Regions from separate parts of the Streptomyces sp. NBC_01717 genome, predicted to be linked through region 3. Evidence: riboswitches for the same ligand, from Rfam matches in the RefSeq annotation. Region 3 holds a riboswitch; each other region holds the start of a gene.
What was found. A riboswitch is a leader RNA that binds a small molecule or an ion and turns the genes downstream of it on or off. The one in region 3 is predicted to bind S-adenosylmethionine.

Region 1 (10,075 bases), 1.9 Mb from region 3:
CCCGTTCGCCGACCCGGGGCTGCCGGCCCACCGGCCGCGCATCCAGGACATCGACGAACAGGCCGCGAAGCGCTCCGAGCGTACGGTCGCGTTCCTGTTCGTGCTGTCCATGCTGGCGACCATCGGCTTCATCGCCTCGTACGTCATCTTCCCGGTGGACAAGATCGTGTTCATCTGGCCGTTCGGCCATGTGAGCGCGCTCAACTTCTCCCTCGGGCTGACCCTGGGCGTGGCCCTCTTCGCGATCGGCGCGGGCGCCGTCCACTGGGCGCGCACCCTGATGTCCGACGAGGAGGTCGCCGACGACCGGCACGCCATCGAGGCGGAGCCCGAGGTCAAGGCGAAGGTCCTCGCCGACTTCGCGGCCGGTGCCGAGGAGTCCGCGTTCGGCCGGCGCAAGCTGATCCGCAACACCCTGTTCGGTGCGCTGGCCCTGGTGCCGCTCTCCGGCGTGATGCTGTTGCGCGACCTCGGCCCGCTGCCGGAGAAGAAGCTCCGTCAGACGCTGTGGTCCAAGGGCAAGCAGCTCATCAACATGAACACGATGGAGCCGCTGCGTCCCGAGGACGTCGCCGTCGGTTCGCTGACCTTCGCCATGCCCGAGGGCCTGACGGAGGACGCTCACGACTTCCAGACGCAGATCGCCAAGGCTGCGCTGATGATCATCCGTATCCAGCCGGAGAACATCAAGGACAAGCGCGAGCGCGAGTGGGCCCACGAGGGCATCGTGGCCTTCTCGAAGATCTGCACCCACGTCGGCTGCCCGATCAGCCTGTACGAGCAGCAGACGCACCACGTGCTCTGCCCGTGCCACCAGTCCACCTTCGACCTCTCCGACGGCGCCCGCGTCATCTTCGGTCCGGCCGGTCACTCCCTTCCGCAGCTGCGGATCGGTGTGAACAGCGAGGGCAACCTCGAGGCGCTCGGTGACTTCGAAGAGCCCGTCGGTCCTGCATTCTGGGAGCGCGGATGAGTACTGCGACCGACACGAAGCGCAAGGCGCCCGCCGGCGAGCGGGTGGCCGACTGGGCGGACGGCCGGCTCGGGATCTACTCCCTGGCCAAGGCCAACATGCGCAAGATCTTCCCGGACCACTGGTCCTTCATGCTCGGTGAAGTCGCCCTCTACAGCTTCATCATCATCATCCTCACGGGTGTGTATCTGACGCTGTTCTTCCACCCGAGCATGAACGAGGTCGTGTATCACGGCTCGTACGAGCCGATGCAGGGCATCCGGATGTCCGAGGCCTACGCCTCGACGCTGGACATCAGCTTCGACATCCGCGGTGGTCTGCTGGTCCGCCAGATCCACCACTGGGCCGCGCTGATCTTCCTCGCCGCCATGTTCGTGCACATGATGCGCGTCTTCTTCACGGGTGCCTTCCGCAAGCCGCGTGAGATCAACTGGCTGTTCGGCTTCCTGCTGTTCGTGCTGGGTATGTTCACCGGCTTCACCGGCTACTCGCTCCCGGACGACCTGCTCTCCGGTACGGGTGTCCGCTTCACCCAGGGCGCGATCCTGGCCACGCCGATCGTCGGCACGTACATCTCGATGTTCCTGTTCGGCGGAGAGTTCCCCGGCGGCGACTTCGTCGCCCGGTTCTACTCGATCCACATCCTGCTGCTGCCGGGCATCATGCTCGGTCTCGTGGTCGGCCACCTGATCCTGGTCTTCTTCCACAAGCACACGCAGTTCGCGGGTCCCGGCCGCACGAACAAGAACGTCGTCGGTATGCCGCTGCTGCCGATCTACATGGCGAAGGCCGGAGGCTTCTTCTTCCTGGTCTTCGGTGTCATCGCGGTCATCGCGGCGATCGCCTCGATCAACCCGATCTGGGCCATCGGTCCGTACCGTCCGGACCAGGTGTCCACCGGCGCCCAGCCCGACTGGTACATGGGCTTCGCCGAGGGTCTGATCCGCGTGATGCCGGGATGGGAGATCAACCTGTGGGGTCACACGCTCGTCCTGGGTGTGTTCATCCCGCTGATGGCCTTCGGCCTGGTGCTGGCCGTGATCGCGGTCTACCCGTTCATCGAGTCCTGGGTCACCGGGGACAAGCGCGAGCACCACATCCTGGACCGCCCGCGCAACGCCCCGACCCGGACGGCGTTCGGCGTCGCCTGGATCACGGAGTACATCGTCGTCTTCATCGGCGGCGGTAACGACCTCTGGGCCACGCACTTCGATCTCTCGCTGAACTCCATCTCGTGGTTCGTCCGGATCTTCATCTTCGTGGGCCCGGTCCTGGCGTTCCTCGTCACGAAGCGGATCTGCCTCGGCCTTCAGCGCCGCGACAGGGAGAAGGTGCTGCACGGACGCGAGTCCGGCATCATCAAGCGCCTGCCGCACGGTGAGTTCGTCGAGATCCACGAGCCGCTCAACCCCGCGCAGCTGCACACGCTCACCGCGCACGAGCAGTACAAGCCGGTCGAGATCGGTCCGACGGTCGACGAGAACGGTGTCGAGCGCAAGGTGCCCGCGATGCAGAGGCTGCGGGCCAAGCTCAGCAAGGGTTACTTCGGCGAGCACAACCAGATCGAAAAGCCCACTGCCGAGGAGTACAAGGAGATCACCAGCGGCCACGGCCACCACTGATCGCCTCAACTGATCGCCACAGCGGGAGCCCCGTCCATTCGATGGACGGGGCTCTTTGCTGTCCCGGGCGCTCGATAGGGTGGGGTCCATACCTTTTCGGCTGTGGACCCCCAGGAGCGGACCATGAACGTTGTGACCCCGGTCGGCGGCGACAGCGTGGCGGCTCGTTCCTGGCCCGGCGTACTGAACGCCCTGCTGCGCGGCCAGGACCTGACCGCCGACGACACCGCGTGGGCGATGGACAACATCATGAGCGGCGAGGCGACCGACGTGCAGATCGCCGGTTTCGCCGTCGCCCTGCGCGCCAAGGGCGAGACCGTCGACGAGGTCACCGGACTCGTCCGCGCCATGTACGAGCACGCCACCACGATCCAGGTGCCTGGCCGCACGGTCGACATCGTCGGAACCGGCGGCGACCTCGCCAAGACGGTCAACATCTCCACGATGTCCGCGATCGTCGTCGCGGGCACCGGAGCCAAGGTCGTCAAGCACGGCAACCGCGCCTCCTCCTCGGCCAGCGGCGCCTCCGACGTCCTGGAGAAGCTCGGCGTCAATCTGGAGCTGGCCCCGCAGCGCGTCGTCGAGGTGGCGGAGGAGGCAGGCATCACCTTCTGCTTCGCGGTGAAGTTCCACCCCGCCCTGCGGTACGCGGCACGGGCCCGCAAGGAGCTCGGCGCGCAGACCACGTTCAACATCCTCGGTCCGCTCACCAACCCCGCCCAGGTGCGCTCCCAGGCCATCGGTGTCGCCGATCTGAAGATGGCCCCCATCGTCGCGGGCGTGCTCGCGGCGCGCGGCAACTCGGCGCTGGTCTTCCGCGGCGACGACGGTCTGGACGAGCTGACGACCACGGCGACCTCCCGGATCTGGGTGGTCCGGGACGGCGAGGTGCGCGAGGAGGCCTTCGACCCGCGCGACGTCGGCCTCCAGCTGGTCCCCGTCGAGGCGCTGCGCGGCGCCGACGCCTCGTACAACGCCGATGTGGCCCGCCGGCTGCTGGCCGGTGAGACCGGTCCGGTGCGCGAAGCGGTGCTGCTCAACTCGGCGGCGGCGCTGGTGGCGCTGGACCCGGGTGAGGGCACTCTGAACGAGCAGCTGGCCGCCGGGATCGCCAAGGCCGCCGAGTCCATCGACTCGGGTGCGGCCCGGGCGGCGCTGGAGCGCTGGGTGACGGTCAGCAACGCCTGACCGAACGGGAAATGCCGACCGGGGCGCAGTCCAGATCTTGGACTGCGCCTTGCGCGTCGACCCACGTATGGCAAGATGCTGGGCAGGTCATGAGTGACAGCGACTACGGCCCCGGCCCGCTGTCCGGCAACCCTCCGTCCGTGGCGGGGTGCCCCGGGTGAAGACCAGGCCGTAGGCAGCGAGGTCTGCGGCAAGCGCGGACCCCTCGACATCTGTGAATGTCACATCCCTGGGGTCCTGGTCCTCAAGGAGCCTCTTGTGAGCAAGCGAATGCGATAGGGCCCGGTCCGGCCCCTCTCCGCAACCCCCTTTTTCTTCCTCCTGCGCTGCCGCGTACCCGCCGGCGCAGTGAATTCGCCTGCCTCTTACGGGAGTTCGCCATGTCTGTCGTCACCGCTGCCGCCGACCGTTCCATTTGTTCCCCGCTGCCTGTTCTGGGCAAGGATGTAACTGTTCCGCTCGTTACCGGCGGAGAAGTCACCTATGCCGCCCTGGACTACGCGGCCAGTGCCCCGGCCCTGCAGCGGGTGTGGGACGACGTCGCCGCGTACGCCCCGTACTACGGCAGCGTCCACCGCGGCGCCGGCTACCTCTCGCAGCTCTCCACGGACCTCTTCGAGAACAGCCGCAAGGCGGTCGCGGAGTTCCTCGGCTGCCGCGCCGGGGACCAGGTGATCTTCACCCGGTCGACGACGGACTCGCTGAACCTGCTGGCCGGGGCGGTCCCCGCCGACTGTCAGGTCTTCGTGTACGAGACCGAGCACCATGCCTCGCTGCTGCCCTGGCGCGACGCCCGTGTCACCTACCTCAATGCTCCCCGCACCCCGGCCCAGGCCATCGAGACGCTGGAGCGGGCGCTCGCCGGCCGTGACCCGTACGGCCCCGCGCTGGTCTGCGTCACCGGCGCCTCGAACGTCACCGGTGAGCTGTGGCCGGTGAAGGAGCTGGCCGCCGCCGCCCACGCCCACGGCGCCCGGATCGTGCTGGACGCCGCACAGCTCGCGCCGCACCACCCGGTCGACATCGACGAGCTCGACGTCGACTGGGTCGCCTTCTCCGGACACAAGCTGTACGCGCCGTTCGGCTCCGGTGTCCTCGCGGGCCGCGCCGACTGGCTGCAGGACGCCGAGCCGTACCTGGCCGGTGGCGGCGCCTCCCGGAAGGTCGCCCGGCGCACCGACGGCGGTGTGGACGTGGAGTGGCACTCCACCGCCGCCCGGCACGAGGCCGGTTCGCCCAACGTCATCGGTGTCTACTCCATCGCCTCCGCCTGCAAGGCGCTCACCGAGGCCGGCTTCGACCGCCTCGTCGCCCGCGAGCAGCAGCTCGTCACCCGGGTCCGCGAAGGCCTTGCCGAGGTCCCTCAGGTCAAGGTGCTGTCGCTGTTCGGCGACGACGCCCCGCGGGTCGGCGTCATCTCCTTCGTGGTGGAGGGCTGGAACAGCTCGCACTTCGCGGCGGCGCTCTCCGCCGAGTACGGCATCGGGGTACGCGACGGACTGTTCTGCGCCCACCCGCTGGTGCGCACCCTGCTGGGCAGCGACCCGCAGGACCCGGGCGAGTGCGGTGCGCCGGAGGCCGAGCCGGGCGAGCGCTCGCTGAACGCGATCCGGGTCAGCTTCGGCGCCGGTACGCCGGACGAGCACATCGAGCGGTTCGTCCGCGCGGTCAAGGAGCTGGTGAGCGAGGGTGCCCAGTGGAAGTACCGCACCGAGGACGGCCGCTGCGTCCCGGACCGGGGCACGGCTCAGGTCTGACCGGCCGGGCACCGAGGCCGTAATACTTCGGCCGGGGACGGGCAGCTGCCCGTCCCCGGCCGAAGTATTACGGCGTGATGTGGCGTACCTACGCGTCGAGACCGATGGCGAAGGCGGCTTCCAGGTCGTGCTGCGAGTACGTACGGAACGCGACATGCGTGTCGGTGCCCTCGACGCCCGGGATCTTGCTGATCCGGCCGGGGATGACGTCCGCCAGATCGTCGTGCTTGGCCACCCGGACCATGGCGATCAGGTCGTACGTGCCGGTGACCGAGAAGACCTCGCTGACGCTGTCCAGCGCCGCGATGGACTCGGCGATCTCGGGAATCCGGTCCACGCTGGTTTTGATGAGCACGATCGCGGTGATCACGGCTGGCTTTCTCCCTCGGTGGCCGTGGCTGGAGTCTTCACTCTAGCCCCACGGCGGTAGCGCCCCCAGGCGTAGAGGAAGCCGGTGGCGAAGCCGACCACATGGGCGAGATAGGCCACCCCCGGTCCGCTGCCCGCACCCTGCGCCGCCATCCACTGCAGGACGAACCAGAAGATCAGCACGATCCAGGCGGGAAAGCGCAGTGGCAGGAAGAGCAGGAACGGGAAGAGGCTGGTGACCCGGGCCCGGGGGAACAGGTACAGGAACGCCCCGAGCACCGCGGAGATCGCCCCCGAGGCGCCGACGAGGGTCTGGTCGGAGCTGGCGTGCGCCGCCGCGTACGCCAGCAGGGCGAGATAGCCGCAGCCGAGATAGAAGAAGGCGAACTCGGCACGGCCCATCCGCTCCTCGGCCATCGCCCCGAAGACGTACAGGAAGAGCATGTTGCCGAGCAGATGCAGCCAGCTGCCGTGCACGAAGAGTGCGGTCAGCGGGGTGAGCAGGGCGTGTGCCGAGCCGCCCCACAGCTCGGCGGGGATCACCCCCCAGCGTTCGAAGTACCCGGCCTGTGCGGCGAGCAGGGTGTCGGCGGTGCCGTACGTGGGGTTGAACCCGGAGAGCGGGCTGATCAGGAAGATGGCACAGCACAGGCCGATGAGGGCATACGTCACCGGGGCACCGCCCGCGGTGGCGGCGCGCAGGAGCCTGCCGGTCGGTCCGCCCGTCACAGCACGCCGTTCGATCATGAACAGAGCATGACGCAAGGTAATGGAACGGGGCAGACCGCCTCGCCGTGCCGATGGGTATGCACAAGGCCGTAGGGTTACAGCAGGACATCCGCAGTTCGACGGCGCACCGCGAGATCCTGGGCAGGCAGCAGCACGACGCTCGACGAAAGAGGACGCAACGATGACGACGGTTCCCCAGCCGACCGACGGGACCCGCTGGCGCTGCACGCTCTGCGGGAATCTCACGCGCTTCGACGTGACGCGTTCGTCCAAGGTTGTCGAATACGTGCATCTCGACCTCGCAGGAGAAGCGACCGTCGAAGAGCGCGAGGTGGTCAGTGAGACCATCGAGTCGGTCCGGTGTCGTTGGTGCAACGCGGTGGACCAGATCGAACTAGTCGACAGGCCGGGTGCCGACTCCTGACGGGGCCGTGCGGACAGACATTTGGGGTGACGGATCGTGGAGCAGCCCGCAAGCGGCGCCGAACCGGCAGATGGAGCCGGCGACGCCGTCGAGGCGCTCGACCGCCCGCTGCCCGAAGGCGTACGGCGGCGGGTCGTCGCGCTGGTCTCGGACGCGTTCGGTGGCCTCACGGTCACCGAACTCCCGGCCCAGCTGAGGCAGTACGCCCGCTTCACCCCGACCCGGCGCGCCAAGTTCGCCGGGAACGCGATGGCGGCCGCCCTGGAGAGCGACACACTGTTCCGCCAGCGCATCGGAGAACGGCTCCGGGAGTCGCAGCCCGAGCTGACCGCGGCTGTGGAGGCAGGGGCGCCGCCCGCTGCCGCCGACCCCGTCGATGTGGCCGCCGCGGCCTATGTGCTGCGCCCGGTCGGCTGGGTGAAGCTGGTCGCCGCAGCCGGCGAGGAGGTCCAGCGGGCCGACGCCGAACGGGCCGACGAGGAGAGCCGGCGCGAACTGGAACGGCTGCGCGAGGAACTCGCCCAGGCCCGGACCCAGACCAAGAGCGAGACCGAACGGCTCCGCGGTGAGCTGGACGCGGCCCGCAAGGAAGCCGACGCGCTGCAGCGCAAACTGCGCTCCGCCCTGAGCGAGGTCAAGCGCGGTGAGGCAGCGGTGCGCCGGGGCAAGGCCGAGACCGAGACCGTACGGACCGAGGCGGCCGCGCGGATCTCCGCGGCCGAGAGCGAGACCCGGCGGCTGCGGGCCCGGCTCGGAGAGGCGGAGGCGTCCGTCGAGGCGAGCCGCAGGGCAGCCAGGGAGGGCCGCTCGGTCGAGGACATGCGGCTGCGGCTGCTGCTCGACACGGTGCTCGACGCGGCCCGCGGGCTGCGCCGCGAACTGGCCCTGCCGCCCTCTTCGATCCGCCCCGCGGACAGTGTCGACGCGGTCGAGCCCGGTGCGATGTCGCCCAAGGACATTGCCGCCAGGGCGCTTTCGGACACCGACCCGGCCCTGCTCGACCAACTGCTCGCACTGCCGCAGGCGCATCTGATCGTGGACGGCTACAACGTCACCAAGACCGGCTATCCGCAACTGCCGCTGGAGAAGCAGCGACTGCGGCTGCTGGGCGGTCTCGCGGTGCTCGCGGCGCAGTCCGGCGCCGAGATGACCTGCGTCTTCGACGGGGCCGAACTGGCCGCTCCGGTCCTGCTCGCACCGCCGCGCGGGGTGCGGGTGCTCTTCAGCAAGCCAGGTGTCACCGCCGACGAGCTCATCCGTCAACTGGCCCGCGCCGAACCGCCGGGCAGGCCCGTCGTCGTGGTCTCCACCGACCGCGAGGTGGCGGACGGCGTCGCGAAGGCGGGGGCCAGGCCCGTTGCGTCCGTCTTGCTCCTGAAGCGACTTTCGCGTGTTTAGTGCTAGTTGTGGTGACTTGCCGGAATTTACAGAACGGTCCGTCAAGCTGCGGCTACACGCGGTGTGATGTGAGTAAAGAAGTGACCGTTGGGGCGAGATTTTGCTTGTGAGGATTTGAACTGATCACAAGATGGTCACTAAGGTCGGGCCTCGAACCTTCGCACGGTTGATCACCCATCCGGGGTGACAGCGAAGGAACCGCCGAGTCCGTGACGTGCACGGAGCCGGGGATCCGATCCCCCACAACCCGGTAGGCGGCTCGAGGAAGAAGGAGCTCGCCTTCGTGGCGTCCCACCGTCGTCCCAAGCAGCCGAGCCGCACCCGCGTGACCGTGCTCACCGCGACCGCCGCCGCGGCCGTTGCCCTGACCTCCCAGGCCGCCCACGCCGACCCCAAGCCGACCAAGAGTGAGGTCAAGGCGAAGGTCGACAAGCTCTACCACGAGGCGGAGACGGCCACCGAGAAGTACAGCGGGGCCAAGGAGCAGCAGCAGAAGCTCGAGAAGCAGGTCGGTGCGCTGCAGGACAAGGTGGCCCGCGGCCAGGAGGAGCTCAACACGCTCCGCAGCGGCCTCGGTTCGCTCGCCGCCGCGCAGTACCGCTCCGGTGGTATCGACCCGTCCGTGCAGCTCTTCCTCGCCTCCGACCCGGACAGCTTCCTCGACGAGGCCTCGGCCCTCGACCAGTTGACGGCGAAGCAGACCGAGTCCCTGGAGAAGATCCAGGAGAAGCAGCGGGCCCTCGCGCAGCAGCGCAAGGAGGCCCAGGACAAGCTGGCCGACCTCGCGGACGTCCGCAAGACGCTGGGTGAGAACAAGAAGAAGTTCCAGGGCAAGCTCGCCGAGGCGCGGAGCCTGCTCAACACCCTGACCGCCGCCGAGCGCGAGAAGATGCGCCAGGACGACCTGCGCGCGAGCCGCGCCGCGGGCAGCCGGGTCGACCTGGGCAACGAGGTCCCCGCCTCCGCCCTCGGCGCCGCCGCTCTCCGGGCCGCCGCCACCCAGCTCAACAAGCCGTACGTCTCCGGCGGCACCGGCCCCAGCTCCTACGACTGCTCGGGCCTCACCCAGTGGGCCTATGCCCAGGCCGGCGCCGCTATCACCCGCACCACGTACACCCAGATCAACCAGGGCACCCAGATAGGCCGCAGCGCCCTCAAGCCGGGCGACCTGGTCTTCTTCAACAACACGGCGCACGTGGGCCTGTACGCGGGCAACAACACCGTCCTGCACGCCCCGAAGCCGGGCGCGGTGGTCCGCTACGAGTCGATGAACACCATCGGCAGCTTCCAGGTCGGCGTGCGCATCTGACGACGCCCGAACGGGCGAATTCCGACGCCCTGACCAACTACCCGCCCCGCCGGAGACCACAGGTCACCGGCGGGGCGGCGGCTTTCGCACCCGTCACCCGACCGCCACGGCCGTTGGGCGCTCCGTAGTCGCGCGGCTACTGTCTGCCTGCTGTGCAGCTCCCGTCCGTCGGTCCGCCCGCCCCGGGCGGCAGGGGGCTGCGCACCTCTGCGTACAGCGGAAGGGAGTGCGGCGTCCTGTGGTGTCCCATCGCCGTTCCACACAGCCCGGCGCCAACCGGAGCGTCCGGATCACAGTCCTGTCGGC
Region 2 (10,075 bases), 4.2 Mb from region 3:
TGCCTGCCCGGTGGTTCCTTGCCCCACCGGACCTGCGGGCCTCACCGGCCCGGTCCAAGTTCTGTCACTCTCACCTGGAGAGTGCTAACGCCAATGATTAGCACTCGACCCCCACGAGTGCAAGCGCCCCCGGCGGTTGTGGACAAGGCGTGGACGGGGCGACGGTCCGTGGAATGAGGAATGTCGTGGGGAGGCCACGCGGGTGATGGCCGACGCGACGCGTGAAGGGCCCGTCCCCCTGGGGGTACGGGCCCTTCATGCGTGAGTGGTGTCGTTGGCCGACCGCGCCGAGCTCAGCCGACGGCGAGCTTGACCATGTCCGCCTGCGGCCCCTTCTGGCCCTGCGAGATCTCGAATTCAACTCGCTGACCCTCTTCGAGGGTGCGGTACCCGTCCATCTGGATCGCGCTGTAGTGGACGAAAACATCCGCACCACCGTCGACCGCGATGAAGCCGTACCCCTTCTCCGCGTTGAACCACTTGACGGTGCCCTGAGCCATGCCTAACTCCCCTATTACTGGCCCTTGCACAGGACCGCACTTCGCGGGCCCGGGTCAGAACTCACCCTCCGACAGGAGAGGGTGCGTGCGCCGGAACGCGTCGACCGCGGCCGAATGTATCTGCCCAACTGCCCTCTGCAACAGGTCAATCGGACGAGAATTCTGGGCAGCACCGAACGCCCGAATATGCGGAATTTATGCGATTCCAGGGCAACTCGGGCCGGGCAAAGGCCACTTATGGCGCAAGGGGTTCGAGCACTTTGGCTGCATCTTGTCGCGGGCGGGCGCATTCTCATATGCGGTCGGCACGGGCAGCGGAGGGGACTTCCCAACTGTACCCCGCTTAACCATGCAGAATTGCCCCCTCCGCTTACCTCGCAGAGGGGGCAATTCCGGTGACACTGTGAAGTCGGCCGCGGGGCCTACGGGGAGTCCGTGCCGGGGCGACGGAGGGTCAGCAGCCGCCCGCGACGGCGGGGATGATCGAGACGCCGGCGCCGTCCGGGGTGGCCGCCTCCAGGCCGCCCTCGAAGCGCACGTCGTCGTCGTTGACGTACACGTTCACGAACCGGCGCAGCTTGCCCTGGTCGTCCAGGACGCGCGCGGCGATGCCCGGGTGGTTCTGCTCCAGCGACTCGATCACCTGGGAGAGGGTCGCGCCCTCGGCCGGGACCTCGGCCTGACCGCCCGTGTAGGTGCGCAGGATGGTGGGGATACGGACCTTGACGCTCATGTGGGTGCCTTCCTTACGTCTCGGGTGGACGTCTCGGGTGGACGTCCCGGTGGTCGGGTCAGCTGCGGGCCAGGCCGGCGGCGCGGAACGCGTCGAGGCTGGGCCGGATGGTCGCCGTCGGGCCGGTGGTCGGGGCGACCGCGTCCAGCGTCTTCAGACCGTCACCGGTGTTGAGGACGACGGTGGTGAGCGTCGGGTCCAGCAGGCCGGCCTCGATCAGCTTCTTCGTCACGCCGACCGTCACCCCGCCGGCCGTCTCCGCGAAGATGCCCTCGGTGCGCGCCAGCAGCTTGATCGCGTCGACGACCTGCTCGTCGTCGACGTCCTCGACGGCACCGCCGGTCCGGCGGGCGATGTCCAGGACGTAGGGGCCGTCCGCCGGGTTGCCGATCGCCAGCGACTTGGCGATCGTGTTCGGCTTCTGGGGGCGTACGACGTCGTGACCGGCCTTGAAGGCGGTGGAGACCGGGGAGCAGCCCTCGGCCTGGGCGCCGAAGATCTTGTACGGCTTGTCCTCGACGAGACCGAGCTTGATCAGCTCCTGCAGACCCTTGTCGATCTTCGTGAGCTGCGAGCCGGACGCGATCGGGATGACGAGCTGGTCGGGCAGCCGCCAGCCGAGCTGCTCGCAGATCTCGTACGCGAGCGTCTTGGAGCCCTCGCCGTAGTACGGGCGCAGGTTGACGTTGACGAAGCCCCAGCCCTCGCCGAGCGGGTCGCCGATGAGCTCCGAGCAGAAGCGGTTGACGTCGTCGTAGTTGCCCTCGATGCCGACCAGTTCACCGCCGTACACCGCGGCCATGACGACCTTGCCCTGCTCCAGGTCGTGCGGGATGAACACGCAGGACCGCAGGCCGGCCCGGGCGGCGGCCGCGCCCACGGCGCCGGCGAGGTTGCCGGTGGAGGAGCAGGAGAGAGTGGTGAAACCGAAGGCGCGGGCGGCCTCGACGGCGATCGCGACGACACGGTCCTTGAAGGAGTGCGTCGGGTTGCCGGAGTCGTCCTTGACGTACAGGCCGCCGGTGACGCCCAGTTCGCGGGCGAGGTTGTCGGCCTTGACCAGCTTGGTGAAGCCGGGGTTGATGTTGGGCTTGTCCGCGACATCGGCGGGGACCGGCAGCAGCGGCGCGTAACGCCAGATGTTGTTCGGTCCGGCCTCGATGCGCTTCTTCAGCTCGTCCGGGGAGCCGCTCGGCAGGTCGTACGCCACTTCGAGCGGCCCGAAACAGGTCGCGCAGGCGAAAATGGGACCGAGCTCGAAACGCTCTCCGCACTCGCGGCAGGAAAGTGCCGCGGCGGGACCGAGGTCGACAGCGTCGGCGGAAGAATTGGTGCTCACTGCAACGGTCTGCGTAGCCATGATGGCGAGGCCCTTTCTCCTCATCTTCCTCGCGACGCATTTCGCCACGAGACGGAATTGGCACCTTCCCCACCTGACCTCGCGGTCGGCAGGAGGGTTGCCGGGACTTCAACGGGCCGTTCCCTCAGTCCCTCTGGATGAGCGCTGTGGCACTGGATCATCGATCCAGGCATTTATCGGCGGAGGACCCCGGCATGCGAGGGTCGTCCGCGTTGTTCAAGACTGTAACCGAAGCATCGGACGGTTGAGATAGCCGTCCGAACCGCGAGATGGATCACATACAGGGAGTATCGACCGTGCTGGAAGAGGTCGAACGCTGGCTGACCAGGCGTTCCTGGTCGGCCGCCGACCGCCCGCTTGACCGGCTCGTCGCCGCCAGGGCCAGGGATCCGCTGCGCGGAAGTGTGAGCGTCGTGCTGCCCGCCCTCAACGAGGAGGCGACGGTCGGCGCGATCGTCGAGACGATCCGGGTCGAGCTGATGGAGAAGGTCCAGCTGGTCGACGAGCTGCTGGTGATCGACTCCGGGTCGACGGACGCCACCTCCGAGGTCGCCCGGAAGGCGGGCGCCCGGGTGGTGCACCGTGACGACATACTCCCGCGGATACCCGCCCTGCCCGGCAAGGGCGAGGTCCTCTGGCGATCACTCCTGGTCACCGACGGGGACATCATCTGCTTCATAGACGCCGACCTGAAGGACTTCTCCGCGGACTTCGTCTCCGGCATCATCGGCCCGCTGCTCACCGATCCCGAGGTGCAGTTCGTGAAGGCGATGTACGACCGCCCGCTCGGGGACACAGCAGGCCAGGGCGGTCGTGTCACGGAACTCGTGGCCCGCCCGCTGCTCAATCTGCACTGGCCTCAGCTGGCCGGCTTCGTCCAGCCGCTGGGCGGCGAGTACGCGGTGCGGCGCTCACTGCTGGAGCGGCTGCCGTTCCCGGTCGGTTACGGAGTGGAACTGGGCCTGCTCGTGGATGCGCTGCACACCGTGGGGCTGGACGCGCTGGCCCAGGTCGATGTGGGTGTCAGGAAGCACCGCCATCAGGACGGACAGGCGCTGGGCCGGATGGCGGCGGCCATCTACCGAACGGCACAACTGCGCCTCTCCCGTGGCCACTTGGTACGACCATCCCTCACCCAGTTCGAACGGGGCGAGACCGGCTTCGTACCGCGCACGCACGCCGTGGACACGGAGGAGCGGCCGCCGATGCAGGAGATCAGGGAGTACGTTTCGCGCCGCGCCGCCTGAGGTGGTCTGACTTCGCACGTTTGGGCGGTTCGCGATCGGGCTAGATTCCGCAACATGGTCTCCGAGCACGTGATCACGTCTGCTGCCCAGGTACTCGTCGCGTCCAACCGCGGCCCGGTCTCGTACGCACTGAGCGAGGACGGTTCGATCAGCGCCAAACGGGGCGGCGGCGGACTCGTCTCCGGGCTGAGCGCCGTCGAGGACAAGCTGTGGGTCTGCGCGGCGCTCGGTGACGGGGACCGGGTGGCGGTCCGGCGCGGGATCGCCGAGCCGGGCGTACGGATGCTCGACATCGACGCCGATGTGCACGCCGACGCGTACAACGGCATCGCGAACTCGGTGCTCTGGTTCGTCCACCACATGCTGTACCAGACGCCGCTGGAGCCGGTCTTCGACGCGGAGTTCCGCCGGCAGTGGGCGTCGTTCGAGGCGTACAACCTGGCCTTCGCGCAGGCGCTCGCCGAGGAGGCGGGCGAGGGCGCGGCGGTGCTGGTGCAGGACTACCACCTGGCCCTGGTCCCCGGCATGCTCCGCGACCTCCGCCCCGACCTGCGGATCGGCCACTTCTCGCACACCCCGTGGGCCCCGGTCGACTACTTCCGCCTGCTGCCCGACGACATCGCGGAGCAGCTGCTGCGCGGCATGCTCGGCGCGGACCGGGCGGGCTTCCTGACCCAGCGGTGGGCGGACGCGTTCACCGCCTGCTGCACGGAGGTCCTGGGCGGCACCGGCCGGACGAGGATCGGCGTGCACGGTCTGGGCGCGGACGCGGACTTCCTGCGCCGCCGGGCGCACGAGGCGGACGTGGACGAGCGGATGGCGATCCTGCGGGAGCAGGTGGGCGGCACCGGCCGGAAGACGATCGTGCGGGTCGACCGTACGGAACTGTCCAAGAACATCGTGCGCGGGCTGCTGGCGTACCGGGAGCTGCTGAACACCCGTCCGCAGTGGCGCGAGCGGGTGGTGCATGTGGCGTTCGCATACCCGTCGCGGCAGGACCTGGCGGTGTACCGGGAGTACACGGCCGAGGTGCAGCGGCTGGCGGACGACATCAACGAGGCGTACGGGACACCCGATTGGACCCCGGTACTGCTGCATGTGAACGACGACTTCGCGCGCTCGCTGGGGGCGTACCGGCTGGCGGACGTGGCGCTCGTCAACCCGATCCGCGACGGCATGAACCTGGTCGCGAAGGAGGTCCCGGTGGTCTCCGACCAGGGCTGCGCGCTGGTGCTGTCGCGGGAGGCGGGGGCGTACGAGGAGCTGGGCGCGGACGCGATCGTGGTGAACCCGTACGACGTGTCGGCGACGGCCGTCGCGCTGCACGAGGCGCTGACGATGCCGGACGGGGAGCGGGCGGAGCGGTCGAAGCGGCTGGCCGCTGCGGCGACTGCATTGCCGCCCCAGCGGTGGTTCCTGGAGCAGCTGGAGGCGTTGCGGCGGGACTGACCGTTCGGCGGCGATCGTTCAGAGGCGCCGGGCGAGCGCCGCGAGGAAGTCGACCACGGCCGCCGGACCCGGCAGCAACAGGTCCGCACGCTCGGCCAGTTCCGGTACTTCCGCGCTTCCGCTGCACACCAGCAGACCCGGGATGCCGTCGGGGCCCTCCGTGCGGAGCTTCTCCACCGCCGCGTACGCGGCGAGGTCGCCCAGGTCGTCCCCGGCGTACAGGACGGACTCGGCGTCCGTCTCCCGTACGTACTTCGCGAGCGCCACGCCCTTGTCCATGCCGGGCGGACGCAGTTCCAGGACGAGGCGCCCCGGCTCGACGATCAGCCCGTGCCGGGCCGCCAGCTCGCCCAGCGGGCCGCGCAGCGCGTCGAAGGCGGCCTGCGGGTCGGCGGCTCGGCGCGTGTGAACGGCGAGCGCCTGCCCCTTCTCCTCGATCCATGTGCCGTGCCAGGAGTCGAACCGGTCCAGCACGCCCGGAAGTTCGGCGCGGACCGCCGCCACACCGGGGTGCGGGGCGGGGGCGTGAACGGTGCTGGAGACGGCGTCCCAGCGTTCGGCGCCGTAGTGGCCGAGGACGACGAGGTGGTCGAGGCCCGGGACGCCCGCGAAACCGCCGTGCCGGACCGCGACGCCGGCCGGGCGGCCGGTGATCACGGCGACGGAGGCGACCTTCGGGGCGAGCGCGGCGATGGCCGGGACGGCGCCGGGGTGGGCGCGGGCCTGCTCCGGGTCCGGGACTATGTCGGCGAGGGTGCCGTCGAAATCGAGGGCGACCACTGCGCGGTCGGGGCGGGCGAGGATGGCGGCGAGGCCCTCGCGGCCGGCCGGCGTGGTGGGGGTGGGGAGGGGTCGCTCTGGGTTGCTGCCCATGTGCCGAGCCTATCGGGGGTGCCGGAGCGCGGCTACGGCTGCGCCTGCGGCGGGCCTGTTCCCCTGCTCCGCCCCTGTCCGAAACCCACGGCTCCACCCTGGGCCCCCGCTCCTCGAACACCGGAGAGGTCGGTCCTTCCGGGGCAGCCCCCGGCTACCGCCTCTCCCGCCGGGCCTCCCGCACCCGCCGCAGCCGGTTGACCGTAACCGGATCCTCCTCCAGCGCCCGCCGGTCGTCCAGCAACGCGTTCAGCAGCTGGTAGTAGCGCGTCGGCGAGATCCCCAGCCCCTCGCGGATCTCCCGCTCCTTCGCCCCGGGCCCGGGCCACGACCGCCGTTCCACGGCCAGCACCGCACGCTCCCTCTCGGAGAGCCCCGGCTGCGTCGTGTCCGGGGTCTCCGCACCGTGGGAGTCGTTCTCGGAGGCGGTCATATCAGCCAACATAACGCCCGCGCCGCATCCCGCTACTCCGCCTCTTCCGCTGTCGCCGCCCCCCGCGCGATCTCGGCCAGCACACCCGCCGGACTGCCGCCCGGCTCCACCGCCTTGCCGATGTTCTGCTTGATCAGCTCGCTCGTCCGCGCCCACGACGTCTTGCCGACGGGGTAGAACTCCGCGTTCGGCAGCGCCTCCAGGAACTTCCGCAGCGGCTTGTGCTTGGCGTCCGTCTCCATCACCTCGGACGCGCTGTCGGTGACCGGCAGCAGGTCGTACTCGTCGGCGAAGGCCACCACGTTCTTGTCCTCGAACATGTAGTCGAAGAATTTTCCGATGGCTTCGCGGTGGTTGTTCTGCTTGAAGCCCATGATCCAGTCGGCAACGCCCATCGAGCCCTCGGTCGGGCCGTTGATGCCGGGCAGCGGCACCATGCCGACCTGGACGCCCTTCTGCTCGGCCTCCTGCATCAGCGTGGGGTGCCCGTTGAGCATCCCCACCTTGCCGCTCGTGAACGCCTCGAACGCCTGTGCCCGGTCCAGCTTTCCGGGGGCCACCGGGCCGACCAGACCCTTGTCGACCAGATTCGCCTTCAGCCAGTCGAAGGTCTTGACGTTCTCGGGCGACTCGATGTCGTACGAGCCGACGTCGTCCGTGTAGCCGCCGCCCCCACTGAGCAGCCACATCATGGTCTCGGCCTGGGACTCCTCCTGGCCGAGCGGCAGCGCGAACGGGTAGGTGACGCCACGCTGCTTGAGCACCACGGCGTCGTCACGGATGTCGTCCCAGGTCTTCGGGGCGGCCAGTCCCGCCTTGCTGAAGTACTTCTTGTTGTAGAAGAGCAGCCGGGTGCTGGCGACGAACGGCAGTCCGTACTGGGTCTGGTTGTACTGGCCCGCATCGACCAGCCGCGGCAGGAAGTTCGCCTGCGTGCGGATGGCGAGCATGTCGTCGGCGCTGTAGAGCTTCCCGGCCTTGGCGTAGTCCGCGTAGGCACCGATCTGCGCGATGTCCGGGGCCTGCCCCTTCTTCACCATGTCGGCGACCTTGCGGTCGACGTCCTTCCACGAATAGACGTTGACGTCGACCTTGATGCCCTTGTGGGACGCCTCGAAGTTCCTGGCGAGTTCGTCCCAGTACTTCTTGGAGCTGTTCGCCGCGCTGTTGCCGTAGTCGGCCGCGACGAGTTTGAGGGTGACGTCCCCCGCTGCGCTGCCGGTGCCACAGCCCGACAGCGATGCCGCCATGCCGAGTGCGGCTACCGCCGCGGTCAGTCCCAAGTAGTGCCGCTGCACAGCCAGTCCATCCTCATCGATTCGGTGACCACCCGACCGTCCGGATGAGCTGCGATTTTTACCCATGTCGCCAAGGGAGGTCTACACCAGAGAAGTATCGCTTCTGCAACGTAACCGGACCTGTGTCCGGATGGTCCGGGGTGTCATTGCACGGGAACGGGACCGGCTGTTAAGTACATCTCGGCACACGGCACTTCGTGGTCTGTACCTTTACGTGCCCGCTGTTCTGCACCGCCCGTCGTTACCGTTCCCCCACGCACCGAGGAGCCGTCCAGCATGTCCCGTACCGCATCAGAGATTGCCACCCAGCCCAGCTGCTGGCGGCGCGCCGCGGAGGCGGGGGCCGAGTTCGACGGACTGCCGCGGCCGGGTGAGCGGGTCGCCGTCACCGGGTGCGGCACCTCCTGGTTCATGGCGATCGCATACGCGGCGCTGCGCGAGGCGGCCGGGCAGGGCGAGACCGATGCGTTCGCCTCGTCGGAGTTCCCCGCGGGGCGTCCGTACGACCGGGTCGTGGCGATCACCCGCTCCGGCACGACGACCGAGGTCCTCGACCTCCTCGGTGAGCTGCGCGGCAAGGTGGCCACCGTCGCGCTGACCGCCGACCCGAGGACGCCCGTGATGGACGCCGCCGACGCCGTGGCCGTACTGGACTGGGCGGACGAGGAGTCGGTCGTCCAGACCCGGTTCGCCACCACCGCGCTGGCCTTCCTGCGGGCCGGCCTGGAGGCGGCGGGTCCGCTTCCGGCGGGGGTGAAGACGGTCGCCGAGGCGGCGGTCGACGCGGAGCTCGCGGTGACGGAACCGCTGGCGGAAGCGGTCGTCGCGGCCGAGCAGTGGACATTCCTGGGGCGCGGCTGGACGTACGGGCTGGCCCAGGAGGCCGGGCTCAAGATGCGCGAGGCGGCGGGTGCCTGGACCGAGTCGTACCCGGCGATGGAGTACCGCCACGGACCGATCTCGATCACCGGGCCGAACCGGGTCGCGTGGGTGTTCGGCGCACTGCCCGACGGGCTCGCGGGCGAGGTCGCGGGGGTCGGCGGCACGCTGGTGGCCCATGCCACGGCCGACCCGATGGCCGATCTGATCCGGGCCCAGCGGCTCGCGGTCGAGATCGCGGAGTCGAAGGGGTATGACCCGGACCACCCGCGCAATCTTTCCCGCAGCGTGATCCTGGCACCCTGAGCCGTCGGCCGCGCCGACCGCCCGCGTCATTTTGTATGTATGCGCAACAAACAGCGATAGTGGACTAGACCTATCGGGGTCCGGCGGGCGAAACTGTTTTCCGTGAAACACGTCATCGCCCTCGATGTGGGCGGCACCGGAATGAAGGCCGCCCTGGTCGGGGCCGACGGCACCCTGCTGTACGAGGCCCGGCGCGCGACCGGCCGGGAGCGCGGACCCGACGCCGTCGTGGAGTCGATCCTCGCCTTCGCCGCGGAGCTGCGCGCCCACGGTGAGGAACAGTTCGGCGAGAGTGCCGCCGCGGCCGGTGTCGCCGTACCCGGCATCGTCGACGCGGAGAACGGGATCGCGGTCTACGCCTCGAACCTCGGCTGGCGCGACGTACCGATGCGGGACAAGCTCGGCGAGCGGCTCGGCGGAGTGCCCGTCGCGCTCGGCCACGACGTCAGGACCGGCGGGCTCGCCGAGGGCCGGATCGGCGCGGGCAAGGGCGCCGACCGCTTCCTCTTCGTGCCGCTGGGCACCGGCATCGCCGGGGCCATCGGCATCGCGGGCACCATCGAGGCGGGCGCGCACGGGTACGCGGGCGAGATCGGGCACATCGTGGTCCGACCGGACGGGCCGGACTGCGGCTGCGGACAGCGCGGCTGTCTGGAGACCCTGGCCTCCGCCTCCGCGGTAAGCCGCGCCTGGGCCGCCGCGTCGGGCGACCCGAAAGCCGATGCGGCGGACTGCGCGAAGGCCGTCGAGTCGGGCGATCCCGCGGCCGTACGGGTCTGGCGGAACGCGGTCGACGCGCTCGCCGCCGGGCTGGTCACCGCGCTCACCCTGCTCGACCCGCGCACGCTGATCATCGGTGGCGGGCTCGCCGAGGCGGGGGAAACCTTGTTCGTACCACTCCGTGCGGCCGTCGAGGAACGCGTCACGTTCCAGAAGCTGCCCCACATCGTCCCGGCGGCCCTCGGGGACACCGCCGGATGCCTGGGCGCAGGGCTGC
Region 3 (10,075 bases):
GGGCAGGTACGACGATGCCGTCTCGACATGAGTCCCGTTCCGGAAGTACAGGCGCCGACGTGCCAGCACCTGCGTACCCACGTCGAGACCGAGCCGCTCGGCGATGTCCGCCGGCGCTTCCATCAACCCGATGTAGAGGACGCTCACCTTCGCGGTGGCACCGGACTGCTCGGACTCGGCGAGGTAGGCAGCCTCAGCGCCCCGCCGATGCGCGGCACGGAACCGATCGGAAGAGCGCAGCCGCACAGGCGGCCGGTCCTTCACGATCGAGCCCTTACCGTGCCGAGTCGCCCGCTTCCAGGGAAAGTTCGTCGTCCATGACGGGAAAGGTCGACGTCTACTACGAGGGCACACTCCAGGCCACCATCGACGCAGACTTCGGCAGCGACTCTTTCAAGGCCGGCGCCGGCTGCTGCTCAGATCGAGTCCCGCCGGCGGGGCTCATGATCCATATCGATGGAATCCTGGTGTGCGCCATTCGTGGCCGTCGGGCAGCACAGCGAGCGCTTCATAGCCGCCCAGTGAATCAAGCCAGTTCTGTGCGCCGTCGCCTCTGGCGAAGGCGGCGGTGGCGTAGGCGTCGGTCATGGTGAGACGTGGTCCGATGAGGGTGAGGGAGGCGAACGTGGTGGCGGCTGTGCCGTGGTGCGGGTCGAGGATGTGGGCGCCGCGTTCAGCGGTACCGGAGGTGGCGACGGCCAGGTCGTGGTGGGCGGTGATGACGGTGACGAGTTCGCCGGGCTGCAGAGGGTGGGCGATGCCGATGCGCCATGGTGTGCCGGGGGCTGCCTGGCCGCGGATCTGGAGATCGCCGCCGCCGTTGACACACGTGTGCTGCGCACCGGCGTCCTGGAGGAGCTGGGATGCGGCTTCGGTGGCCCAGCCCTTGACGAGTCCCGAGGGATCGAGGGTCCCGGCCGGGACGATGCTGAACCAGCCGTCGGAGGCGTGAGTGGCCTGTGCGCAGAGCGAGAGGACCTCGTGGACCTCGGGCGGGCAGGCGTTCTGGCGGATCTCACCGCGGGCCAAGCGGCTGATGTGGCTGTCGGCCCGGTAGGTGGAGAACACCTCGTCGACCCGGTGGAGTTGCCGCACGGCCTCGGCGAGGGCGTGGCGGATGGCGGGGGTGGGATTGTCGCGGATGTCGAAGGAGAAGACGGTGCCCATGACATGTTCGACGTGACGTAGTCCGGGCAGGGTGTCAGGCATGGGCCTGGTCCAAGGCGCTCTGCAGGGACTGGATGTAACCCTGGCTGGTGTAACTGGCTCCGGAAACGGCGTCGATGTGCGCGCTCTGCGCACCGATGGCCTCCTGGGTGAGGCGGGGCAGTGCGTAGGCGGCGATCTCCTGGTCGCGGCCGCTCCGGTCCGGTGCCCGGAGAACCTTGACTGCGGTGATCTTTCCCTCGGAGAGGGTGGCGGCGACCTGGACGGTCCCGTACTGGGTATCGACGGGAGCCCCGGTGAACGTGCCCGTCCCCGTGGGCGAACCCGAAGCGTTGCCCGTCGGGGCGTGCGGGGGCGAAGACTCCGCCGGGGACCGAGGGGTCGGCCCGGCGAAGGCGGGGGACTGGTGAGGTTTGAGGGCCAGCAGCGCGACGACGAGGGCGCTGATCCCGGTAGTGGCAAGGGCTGCTCGGCGCATGGCGGCTCTCCTCAGAACGCGAAGGACTCGTGGTGGATACGCCGGGCCGGGACACCGACCTCGCGCAGGGCGTGGATTGCGGCCTGTGTCATGCCGGGCGGGCCGCACAGGTAGACGTCGTGCGTGGCCAGATCCGGCACCAGAGCGGTCAGGCCCTGGGCGGTGAGGGGGGAGGAATGTCCGGCCGGTTCGTCGACGACGTAATGCACGGTGGCCCGTCGTCGGGCGGCTATCGCGTCGAGTTCGCCGCGCAGCGCGAGGCTGTCGGCGTGGCGGGCCCGATAGACGAGGGTCACGTCTCCCGGCAGCGTCTCGAAGAGCGAGCGCAGCGGGGTGATGCCGACGCCGCCTGCCAGCAGCAGGACCTTGGCGGCAGTTCGGCGGTCCGCGGTAAGACCGCCGTACGGTCCCTCCGCCCACACCCGGGTGCCGGGCGTCAAGCGGGCGAGTGCGGCACTGTGGCCGCCGGCGGTCTTCACCGTGATGCGTAGGAACCGGGGGTGCGCGGGGGCGGAGAGGGAGTAGGGGTTGGCGCTCCACCATAGTCCGCGGGTCAGGAAGCGCCAGCGCAGGAACTGTCCCGGTTCACCCCCCAGCTCGTCCAGGTGCTCGCCGGTGAGGTGGACGGAGACCACGCCTGGTGCCTCGGGATGGACCGCGCTCACGCGCAGGCGGTGGCGCAGGCCGCGCCGGACGGGGACGGCGAACCGGTACCAGGCGACCAGCGCCGCGACGCCGAGGAAGAGCGAGTACCAGGCGGCCTGAGCCGACCGGTTGCCGACGAAGTCCGCTCCGTTGGAGAGCTGGTGCCCGAAGGTGAGGAATACGGCCAGGTATGTGGCGAAGTGCAGGTAGTGCCAGGTCTCGTAACTCAGCCTGCGACGGGCCGCGCGGGCCGAGAGGACCCCGGTGGCCAGGAACAGGAGGAAGCCGGCCGTGCCTTTGACGAGGTCTGGATAGTGCAGGACGAGCGACGAGGTCTGGCTGACCAGCTGCGTGTGGGAGCTCAGGGAGTAACCCCAGATGATCAGCAGGGTGTGGGCGATTGCCAGGGAGATGGTGCAGCGGCCGCCGAACGCGTGCCAGCGGGCAAGCTGGTCCGTGCCGATGGTGTGGTCCAGAAGCGGCATGCGGGCCATGAGGGCCAGCAGGACGGCGCAGGCGTACCCGGCCAGGAGCCCGGTGATGCGTCCCGCGCCGGTCAGCCAGCCCGCCGGGCCGATCACCGAGGTCGTGTCGCTCCACCACAGGGCGAGCACCCCGGCGGCGCCGGCCCAGATCACGAGCGGCGCCAGAATCGGCACGACGCTGCGGCGCGGGCGCCGGTGGCGCATCCCACGGCTCGCGTACGTGGTGGTGGATGTGGCGGTCATGGTGCTCCTCCGGATGGGACATGCTCCGGTGATGGGCGGCCAGCCTCACAGTCCAACTTCTGTGTACCTTCTGAAACGGCCCTGTCGGCCGCCTTCAGCGCCGATTCAGAGGAAACTCAGAGGCAGGGCTTGCCCTGCTGTGGTCTGTGCTGGGGGATGCTGAAGCAACCATGGACGAGCCACGTAAGACCTCGCTTCTGCACCGCCCCGACGGAGAGCCCGTACGGGTCCTCGTCGTCGACGACGAGCCCGACGTCACGGACGTGCTGGCCGGGGTCATGGCCGGGGAGGGCTGGCAGGTCCGCACCGCCGCAGACGGCGTGTCTGCGCTCGCGACGGCCCGTGATTTCCGGCCCGATGCGGTGGTCCTGGACTGGATGCTGCCCGACAGAAGTCCTGGCCCGGCTGCGTGGGCTGCTCCGGCGGGCCGGGATGACTGCCGAGCCGGGCACGAACCGGCTCACCGTCGGGGACCTCGTCATGGACGAGGAAGCCAGGGAGGTCAGACGCGGCGGGACCACGGTCGACCTGTCCCGCACCGAGTTCGAACTCCTACGCTTCCTCATGCGCAACCCGCGCCGAGTGCTGTCCAAGGACCAGATCCTCGACCAGGTCTGGGCCTACGACTTCGGCGGACGAGCCCATGTCGTCGAGCTCTACATCAGCTACCTGCGCAAGAAGATCGATGCCGGACGCACCCCGATGATCCACACCGTGCGCGGCGTCGGATACGTCCTCAAGCCGGACTCCCCATGAGGCGCCTGCCGCCCCGTACCCTGCGCGGTCAGCTCACCGCCGGACTCGTCACTCTGCTCGCCCTCGCCTGCCTCGTCGTCGGCATCACCACCGCCGTCGCTCTGAGAGGCTTCCTGATGGGGCGGCTGGACGAACAGCTCTCCGCCTCCGGCGGCCGGTTCGCCGCCAGCCTGGAACATGAGGCCAAACCCGACGCGGACAACCGTCCCGACACGCGCGGTCAGGCCGAAGCGACCTTCGGCGCCCGCCTCCTGAACGGCACCGTCACCCAGGCAGCCGTCGTCGACGAGGCCACCGACCGTGCCTTCCACCTCACCCTCCGGGATCGCCGTGTCTTGGCGGGGGTCCCCGTCGACGGAAGCGGACACAGCATCCGCCTCTCCGCACTGGGGGGCTATCGCGTCACGGCCGTTGAGGGCGACGACCAGGACATCCTGATCACCGGCCTGCCCCTGCACCCGGTGGAAGAGACCGTTCACCGCCTCGAAGCGGTCGAAACCGTACTGTTCGGCGCCGCCCTCGTAGTCACCGGCATCGCCGGTGCCCTGTGGGTGCGGATCTCCCTTCGCCCCCTCCAGAGGGTCACCGCCCGGGCAGCGGAGGTCGCCGGGCTGCCGCTCGCCAGCGGCGAGGTCGCCATGCCGGAACCACTTCCCGACACCGACCCGCGCACCGAAGTCGGCCAGGTCGGCACCGCCCTCAACCACATGCTCGGCCGCGTCGAGGACGCCCTCACCCGGCGCCAGGCCAGCGAGGAGAGGCTCCGGCACTTCGCCGCCGACGCCAGCCACGAGCTACGTACCCCCGTCGCCAACATCCGCGGCCACGCCGAGCTCGCCCTGCGCCGGCACGGCCCCGTCCCCGCCGAAGTCCGCCACGCCCTGGAACGCATCGATGCCGAGTCGCAGCGTATGACCCGCCTCGTCGACGACTTGCTCCTCCTCGCCCGCCTGGACGCCGGACGCCCTCTCGAACACGAACCGGTCGATCTGACCCTGCTGATCCTGAACACTACGGAGGACGCACGCGCCGCCGGCCCCGGCCACCGCTGGCTCCTCAATCTCCCCGAAGAACCAGTCACCGTCGCCGGAGACGCCCACCGGCTCCAGCAGGCCATCGGCAATCTCCTCGCCAATGCCCGTACCCACACACCGCCAGGCACCGACGTGACCATCGGCCTCACCACCGAGCCGGCCGGCGTTTCCGTCAGCGTGAGTGACAACGGTCCAGGCATCCCCGAAAAGCTTCAGCCCGAGGTCTTCGGCCGCTTCGTACGCGCCGACCACGCCCGCTCCCGCAGTACGGGAAGCACCGGTCTCGGACTCGCCATCGTCCATGCCGTCATCACCGCCCACGGCGGCACCGCCACCGTCACCAGCAGCCCCGGGCACACCACCTTCCGCCTGACACTCCCCAACTGAACACGTCCGGTCGGCGACGATGAACCGCGCCCCTTGACCTCTTGCCGGCGTCGAAGCCCCGGGTTGCTACCGGGCTGTGTCGGCCGTGCGGACGGACTGGGAGTCGATCAGCCCCGCGCTCGGCTCGCCGCTCCGGCCTCGCGGACCTGACCGCGCGGGGGCGCCGCGAGCGGGAGATCTTCGAGGAGGACAACGACCTCGACCGCAACCTCGGGCTCCTGGGCCGGTCGTTCGGCGCCTACGACTTCAGCGCGCACGATCTGGACGCGCCGTTTCCGGACGTCGCCCACCTCGCCGAGAAGGGTGGCCGGACAGCCGCGGCGAAGATCATCGAACGGGACAAGGCCGAAACCCTGACGCTTCGGCAGGTGGCCGAGTCGGCGAACCAGAGTTCCGCCAGTCGCCTTTCGTGGGCGCCCCCGAGACCGTCGCGGACGCGATCGAGAAGTGGTTCGAGGCGGGCACCTTCGACGGCATCAACCTCGCCTTCCGCACCAACGGCGAGCTGGAGCTCTTCGTCGACGGTGTGGTACCGCTCCTGCAGAAGCGCGGACTGTTCCGTACCGAGTACGAGGCCGACACCCTGCGGGGCAACCTTGGTCTGCCGATCCCCGTCAACCGCCACACCAGCGAGCGCCGGCTTGCGAACGGTTGAGGGCGACGCCTCCGACCGACGAGGTCCAACGTCCCTGGCCGGACGCGTACTTCGCCGCCTGGGAGAAGTCGCTACGCCCGCGTATCAGGTTGCCCCGGTTCGTGTTCCCGGCGAAGGACAAGGGCACGGAACTCCGCCAGATCGGCGGCGACGTCCGCCGGGCGGCGCAGCGCATGGCGCAGAGCGGTGCGTTTGCTCGACCTGCTCCCGCAGCACGCCCTGGCCGGCAAGACGGTGCTGCCGCTGGCCACCGGCGGGAGCACAGCGCACGTCCTGGCCATCGACTACGCGCTGCGCCCCGTGCTCAGCGCCATGGGCGCCGCGCACATAGTCCAAGGCTGGTTCACGCTCGACAAGGACATCACCGTCGGCGACGACGGCACACCGGCCGTCGCACCGGCGTCCGCTGACGCCCTGACCCAGGTCACGGAAGCCTTCTCCGTCGCACTGGGCGGCCGGCTGGCGCTGGTGGCGGCCACCGCTTGAGCCCGTCGTCGGCGGGCCACGGCATCTGGGCTGCACCCCGTGGTCGTGTGGGAACCTCCTGCGGGACGGCGCCGGAAGCGGCATCTTCGAGGACGGCAACGGCACTTGAGAGCAGTCGGCCAGCCCTCGGCGTCGTACTGCGGGGATCCGAATCCCGGCCGGGTGGCGCGTTCGCCCAGCGTCGCGCGGGGATCTCCTCGTCCACTGGTACCGGACTGCGAACACTCGCGCAGCGAGGCGGTGGCCACAGGGACATCATTCGCGTAGCCGGCCCAGGTGACGACGATCTGCTCGGCCGACGACTGCGGTGCGCGGACGGGACGGTGCTCAACAGATGGCCGGACCGCGGTACTCAGGTGCTTCGGAAACGGCGAATGGACAGGTACATCTCGCAGCCGAGGCAGTAGCCGAAGGCTGCGTTGAGGAAGGCCGCAGCAAGGGCGAGCGCGGTGGCGGCCAGGCCGAGCCACTCGGCGCCGGCGAGGTAGCCGACGGTGCCGACCAGACCGAAGCCGAAGCCCACGCCCTGCGCGAAGCGGGGCGGACGGGCATCCTCCAGCTCGCGCGGCTGGGCGAGTCCGGGCCGAATTGCGACCCGATACAGCCAACCGTACGGGGAGTACTGCAGGCCGGCGAAGGCACCGAGCGCGAAGATCGCGGTCTGCACGGCCAGCAGGGCGCCGCTGCCAGTGATCAGTACGGCACAGAGGACAAGTGTGGTGAGCGCGGCGGCAAAGCGGGTGCCTCGCGGGTCGATCTGCATGAGGGGACTCCGGGACAAGGGGAGGATGACGATCGGGCCGGCGCAGGTGTCAGCGACAGCGGCAGGCCGTGACCCGGCAGAGGTCGACCACACGACGAGTGGTCAGCCGTAGCGGCCGGAGAGCGGAGTCCATGGCGGACATGCTAGCGGCGCGATACCGAGCGGTCGATGGCCAGTTGGGGCGAGGAGTTGGGGGCGGTGGGGCAGACTGGTCGTATGACCGGGTTGGTGGTGTGTGTCGCGGTGCTCGTTCTGGCGGGCATCTTCGGGGTGGTGCAGGCGGCACGCAGCGGCAGGCTCCGGTTGCGGCCCACGGATGGTGCGGTGCGCCTGTCGGCGGCGGAGATCGGGGCCGAGCTGGGGGAGCGGGTGACGCTGCTTCAGTTCTCCACCGCCGTCTGCCAGCCATGCCGGGCGACGCGGCGGATGCTGGCCGAGGTCGCCGGGACGGTGCCGGGAGCGGTGCATCTGGAAATCGACGCGGAAGCCCGGCTGGAGCTGGTGAGGCGACTGGAGATTCTGCGCACGCCGACCGTGTTTGTTCTCGACCCGACCGGTCGGGTTGTCGGCAGGGCGTCCGGGCAGCCCAGGCGTGCGGACGTGATCGCGGCCATCGGTAAGGTAACCGGGGCCTCCATCACCCCATCGTGATCAGGTAGCTCACTCCGGTTCATACAGCCGCCTCCAGCACCGATGCCGCTCTAAGAGTGGATCGGACGCACTCTGCGCCGTCGCACGGACTGCCTGTTGACGCGTAGTCGGGAGGGCCGGAGGAACAAACGGCGTAGGTGTGTTGTTGTGGCGTGGCGTCATGACCATGACCTCCGGACATTGCGCGGCGCCGCCGCCCCGCGTAGCGTTCCGAGCAGGTTATGAGTGTCAGCGTCAAGCCCTGGCTTGCTGACCGGCAACCCTCCTGCGCGGCGGGGTGCTCCAGGTGACGACCAGGCGGGGCCCGTCCGGGTTTCGCAAGCGCGAGGCCCTCGGGCCCGCCGAGGCCGGAAGGGCGGAGGTGACGGCCATGCCACCCGTGTCCTGCCCGCCTGTCAGGGTTCTTGTCCCGCGGCGCAGCGTCCATCTGTACTCCCGGCCCCACATCGACCTTCAGCGCGTGGCCGGCGCGCTCTGTTGTTCCTGACCTGTTCTCCCGCCGCCGAACCTCCGGACGAGGTGCGGCGATCACATACGGTCGATCAGGAAGGCACCCCTTTCATGTCCTCATCTCCTTCTTCGCTGTCTTCTTCGCTTCACCTCGCCGTGGCCCTCGACGGTGCGGGCTGGCACCCGGCCGCATGGCGCGAGCCGGTGGCCCGTCCCGGAGACCTGCTCACCGCCGAGTACTGGGCCGACATCATCACGGAGGCCGAACACGGCCTGCTGGACTTCGTGACGATCGAGGACGCGCTCGGGCTCCAGTCCTCGCGCTTCACGGAGCCCGACAGTCGCACCGACCAGGTGCGTGGGCGGCTGGACGCGGTGCTCATCGCCGCGCGCGTGGCCCCGCTGACTCGGCACATTGGGCTCATACCGACCGTGGTCGCCACCCACACCGAGCCATTCCACATCTCCAAGGCGATCGCCACCCTCGACTATGTGAGCACCGGTCGTGCGGGCCTGCGGATCCAGGTCTCGGCGCGGCAGAACGAGGCGGCCCACTTCGGCCGCCGTGCGTTTCCGCGCTTCCGTATCGAGGATCTGGACAGCCCTGCCGTACGGGAGCTGACCGCCGAACTCTTCGAAGAGGCCGGCGACTCCATCGAGGCGGTGCGCCGCCTGTGGGACAGCTGGGAGGACGACGCCGAGATCCGGGACGCCGCCACAGGTCGCTTCATCGACCGCGACAAGCTGCACTACATCGACTTCGAGAGCAGACACTTCAGCGTCAAGGGCCCCTCGATCACGCCCCGGCCACCGCAGGGACAGCCGCTCGTCAGCGCCCTCGCGCACCAGAGCGTGCCCTTCCGACTGGTGGCTCGTTCAGCCGACATCGGGTACGTCACCCCGCACGACACCGACCAGGCCCGCGCAATTGTCGACGAGATCCGCGGCGAACAGGCTGCGGCGGGGCGTGCGGAGGATCCCCTGCACATCTTCGGTGACCTGGTGGTCTTCCTCGACGACGACCCTGCAGCGGCGACGGCCCGCCGAGATCGCCTGGACGGCCTCGCGGGTTACCCGTACACCAGTGACGCGAAGGTGTTCACCGGCACTCCCGCGCAGCTCGCGGACCTGCTCCTGGAGTGGCAGCGGGCCGGACTGTCCGGTTTCCGGCTGCGCCCCGCCGTGATCGGCCACGACCTCGAGGCGATCACCCGTGGCCTGGTTCCCGAACTGCAGCGCCGCAACGCCTTCCGGCGCGCCTATGAGGCCGACACCCTGCGCGGGCTGCTCGGACTCTCCCGCCCCGCCAACCGCTACGCCACCGTCTGAGCCGGAGGATTCACCGAACATGAGCACCAGCAATGGATCCGGCAAGCCGCTCAAGCAGATACATCTCGCGGCCCACTTCCCCGGCGTCAACAACACCACCGTGTGGAGCGCCCCCGAGGCGGGCAGCCATGTCGAGTTCAGCTCGTTCGCGCACTTCGCGCGTACCGCCGAACGCGCCAAGTTCGACTTTCTGTTCCTCGCCGAAGGGCTGCGGCTGCGTGAGCAGGGCGGGAAAATCTATGACTTGGACGTGGTGGGGCGCCCCGACACCTTCACTGTGCTGTCCGCACTCGCCGCCGTCACCGAACACGTCGGCCTGACCGGCACCATCAACTCCACCTTCAATGAGCCCTACGAAGTGGCCCGCCAGTTCGCCAGTCTCGATCACCTCTCGGGTGGGCGCGCAGCGTGGAACGTCGTCACCTCATGGGACGCCTTCACCGGCGAGAACTTCCGCCGCGGCGGCTTCCTCCCGCAGGAAGAGCGGTACTCCCGGGCCAAGGAGTTTCTGGCCACCGCCAACGAACTGTTCGACTCCTGGCACGG

Region 1: another riboswitch for S-adenosylmethionine. It lies ahead of OHB49_RS30400 (aminotransferase class V-fold PLP-dependent enzyme); the one in region 3 lies ahead of OHB49_RS38810 (putative leader peptide).
Region 2: another riboswitch for S-adenosylmethionine. It lies ahead of thrC (threonine synthase); the one in region 3 lies ahead of OHB49_RS38810 (putative leader peptide).

What each region holds. Positions count from the first base shown of each region.
Region 1 covers NZ_CP109178.1:6,714,032-6,724,106, forward strand. Annotated here, with positions in the region: gene qcrA (cytochrome bc1 complex Rieske iron-sulfur subunit) at 1-973, shown strand, start outside; gene qcrB (cytochrome bc1 complex cytochrome b subunit) at 970-2,595, shown strand; gene trpD (anthranilate phosphoribosyltransferase) at 2,719-3,783, shown strand; SAM riboswitch class IV at 3,869-3,986, shown strand; gene OHB49_RS30400 (aminotransferase class V-fold PLP-dependent enzyme) at 4,164-5,540, shown strand; gene OHB49_RS30405 (Lrp/AsnC family transcriptional regulator) at 5,629-5,910, opposite strand; gene OHB49_RS30410 (rhomboid family intramembrane serine protease) at 5,907-6,656, opposite strand; gene OHB49_RS30415 (hypothetical protein) at 6,820-7,062, shown strand; gene OHB49_RS30420 (NYN domain-containing protein) at 7,099-8,460, shown strand; gene OHB49_RS30425 (C40 family peptidase) at 8,744-9,769, shown strand; gene OHB49_RS30430 (C40 family peptidase) at 10,008-10,075, shown strand, end outside.
Region 2 covers NZ_CP109178.1:4,358,286-4,368,360, forward strand. Annotated here, with positions in the region: gene OHB49_RS19685 (cold-shock protein) at 294-500, opposite strand; gene OHB49_RS19690 (MoaD/ThiS family protein) at 955-1,233, opposite strand; gene thrC (threonine synthase) at 1,292-2,593, opposite strand; SAM riboswitch class I at 2,611-2,737, opposite strand; gene OHB49_RS19700 (glucosyl-3-phosphoglycerate synthase) at 2,890-3,840, shown strand; gene OHB49_RS19705 (alpha,alpha-trehalose-phosphate synthase (UDP-forming)) at 3,895-5,289, shown strand; gene otsB (trehalose-phosphatase) at 5,308-6,162, opposite strand; gene OHB49_RS19715 (DUF3263 domain-containing protein) at 6,317-6,595, opposite strand; gene OHB49_RS19720 (ABC transporter substrate-binding protein) at 6,628-7,893, opposite strand; gene OHB49_RS19725 (SIS domain-containing protein) at 8,170-9,078, shown strand; gene OHB49_RS19730 (ROK family protein) at 9,181-10,075, shown strand, end outside.
Region 3 covers NZ_CP109178.1:8,570,848-8,580,922, forward strand. Annotated here, with positions in the region: partial or broken gene OHB49_RS38760 (GntR family transcriptional regulator) at 1-288, opposite strand, end outside; gene OHB49_RS38765 (FAD:protein FMN transferase) at 442-1,209, opposite strand; gene OHB49_RS38770 (FMN-binding protein) at 1,202-1,645, opposite strand; gene OHB49_RS38775 (ferredoxin reductase family protein) at 1,657-3,018, opposite strand; partial or broken gene OHB49_RS38780 (response regulator transcription factor) at 3,189-3,774, shown strand; gene OHB49_RS38785 (HAMP domain-containing sensor histidine kinase) at 3,771-5,195, shown strand; partial or broken gene OHB49_RS38790 (LLM class flavin-dependent oxidoreductase) at 5,348-5,850, shown strand; partial or broken gene OHB49_RS38795 (NAD(P)H-dependent oxidoreductase) at 6,043-6,336, shown strand; gene OHB49_RS38800 (DUF4395 domain-containing protein) at 6,689-7,099, opposite strand; gene OHB49_RS38805 (TlpA family protein disulfide reductase) at 7,316-7,750, shown strand; SAM riboswitch class IV at 7,968-8,080, shown strand; gene OHB49_RS38810 (putative leader peptide) at 8,121-8,237, shown strand; gene OHB49_RS38815 (LLM class flavin-dependent oxidoreductase) at 8,312-9,529, shown strand; gene OHB49_RS38820 (NtaA/DmoA family FMN-dependent monooxygenase) at 9,549-10,075, shown strand, end outside.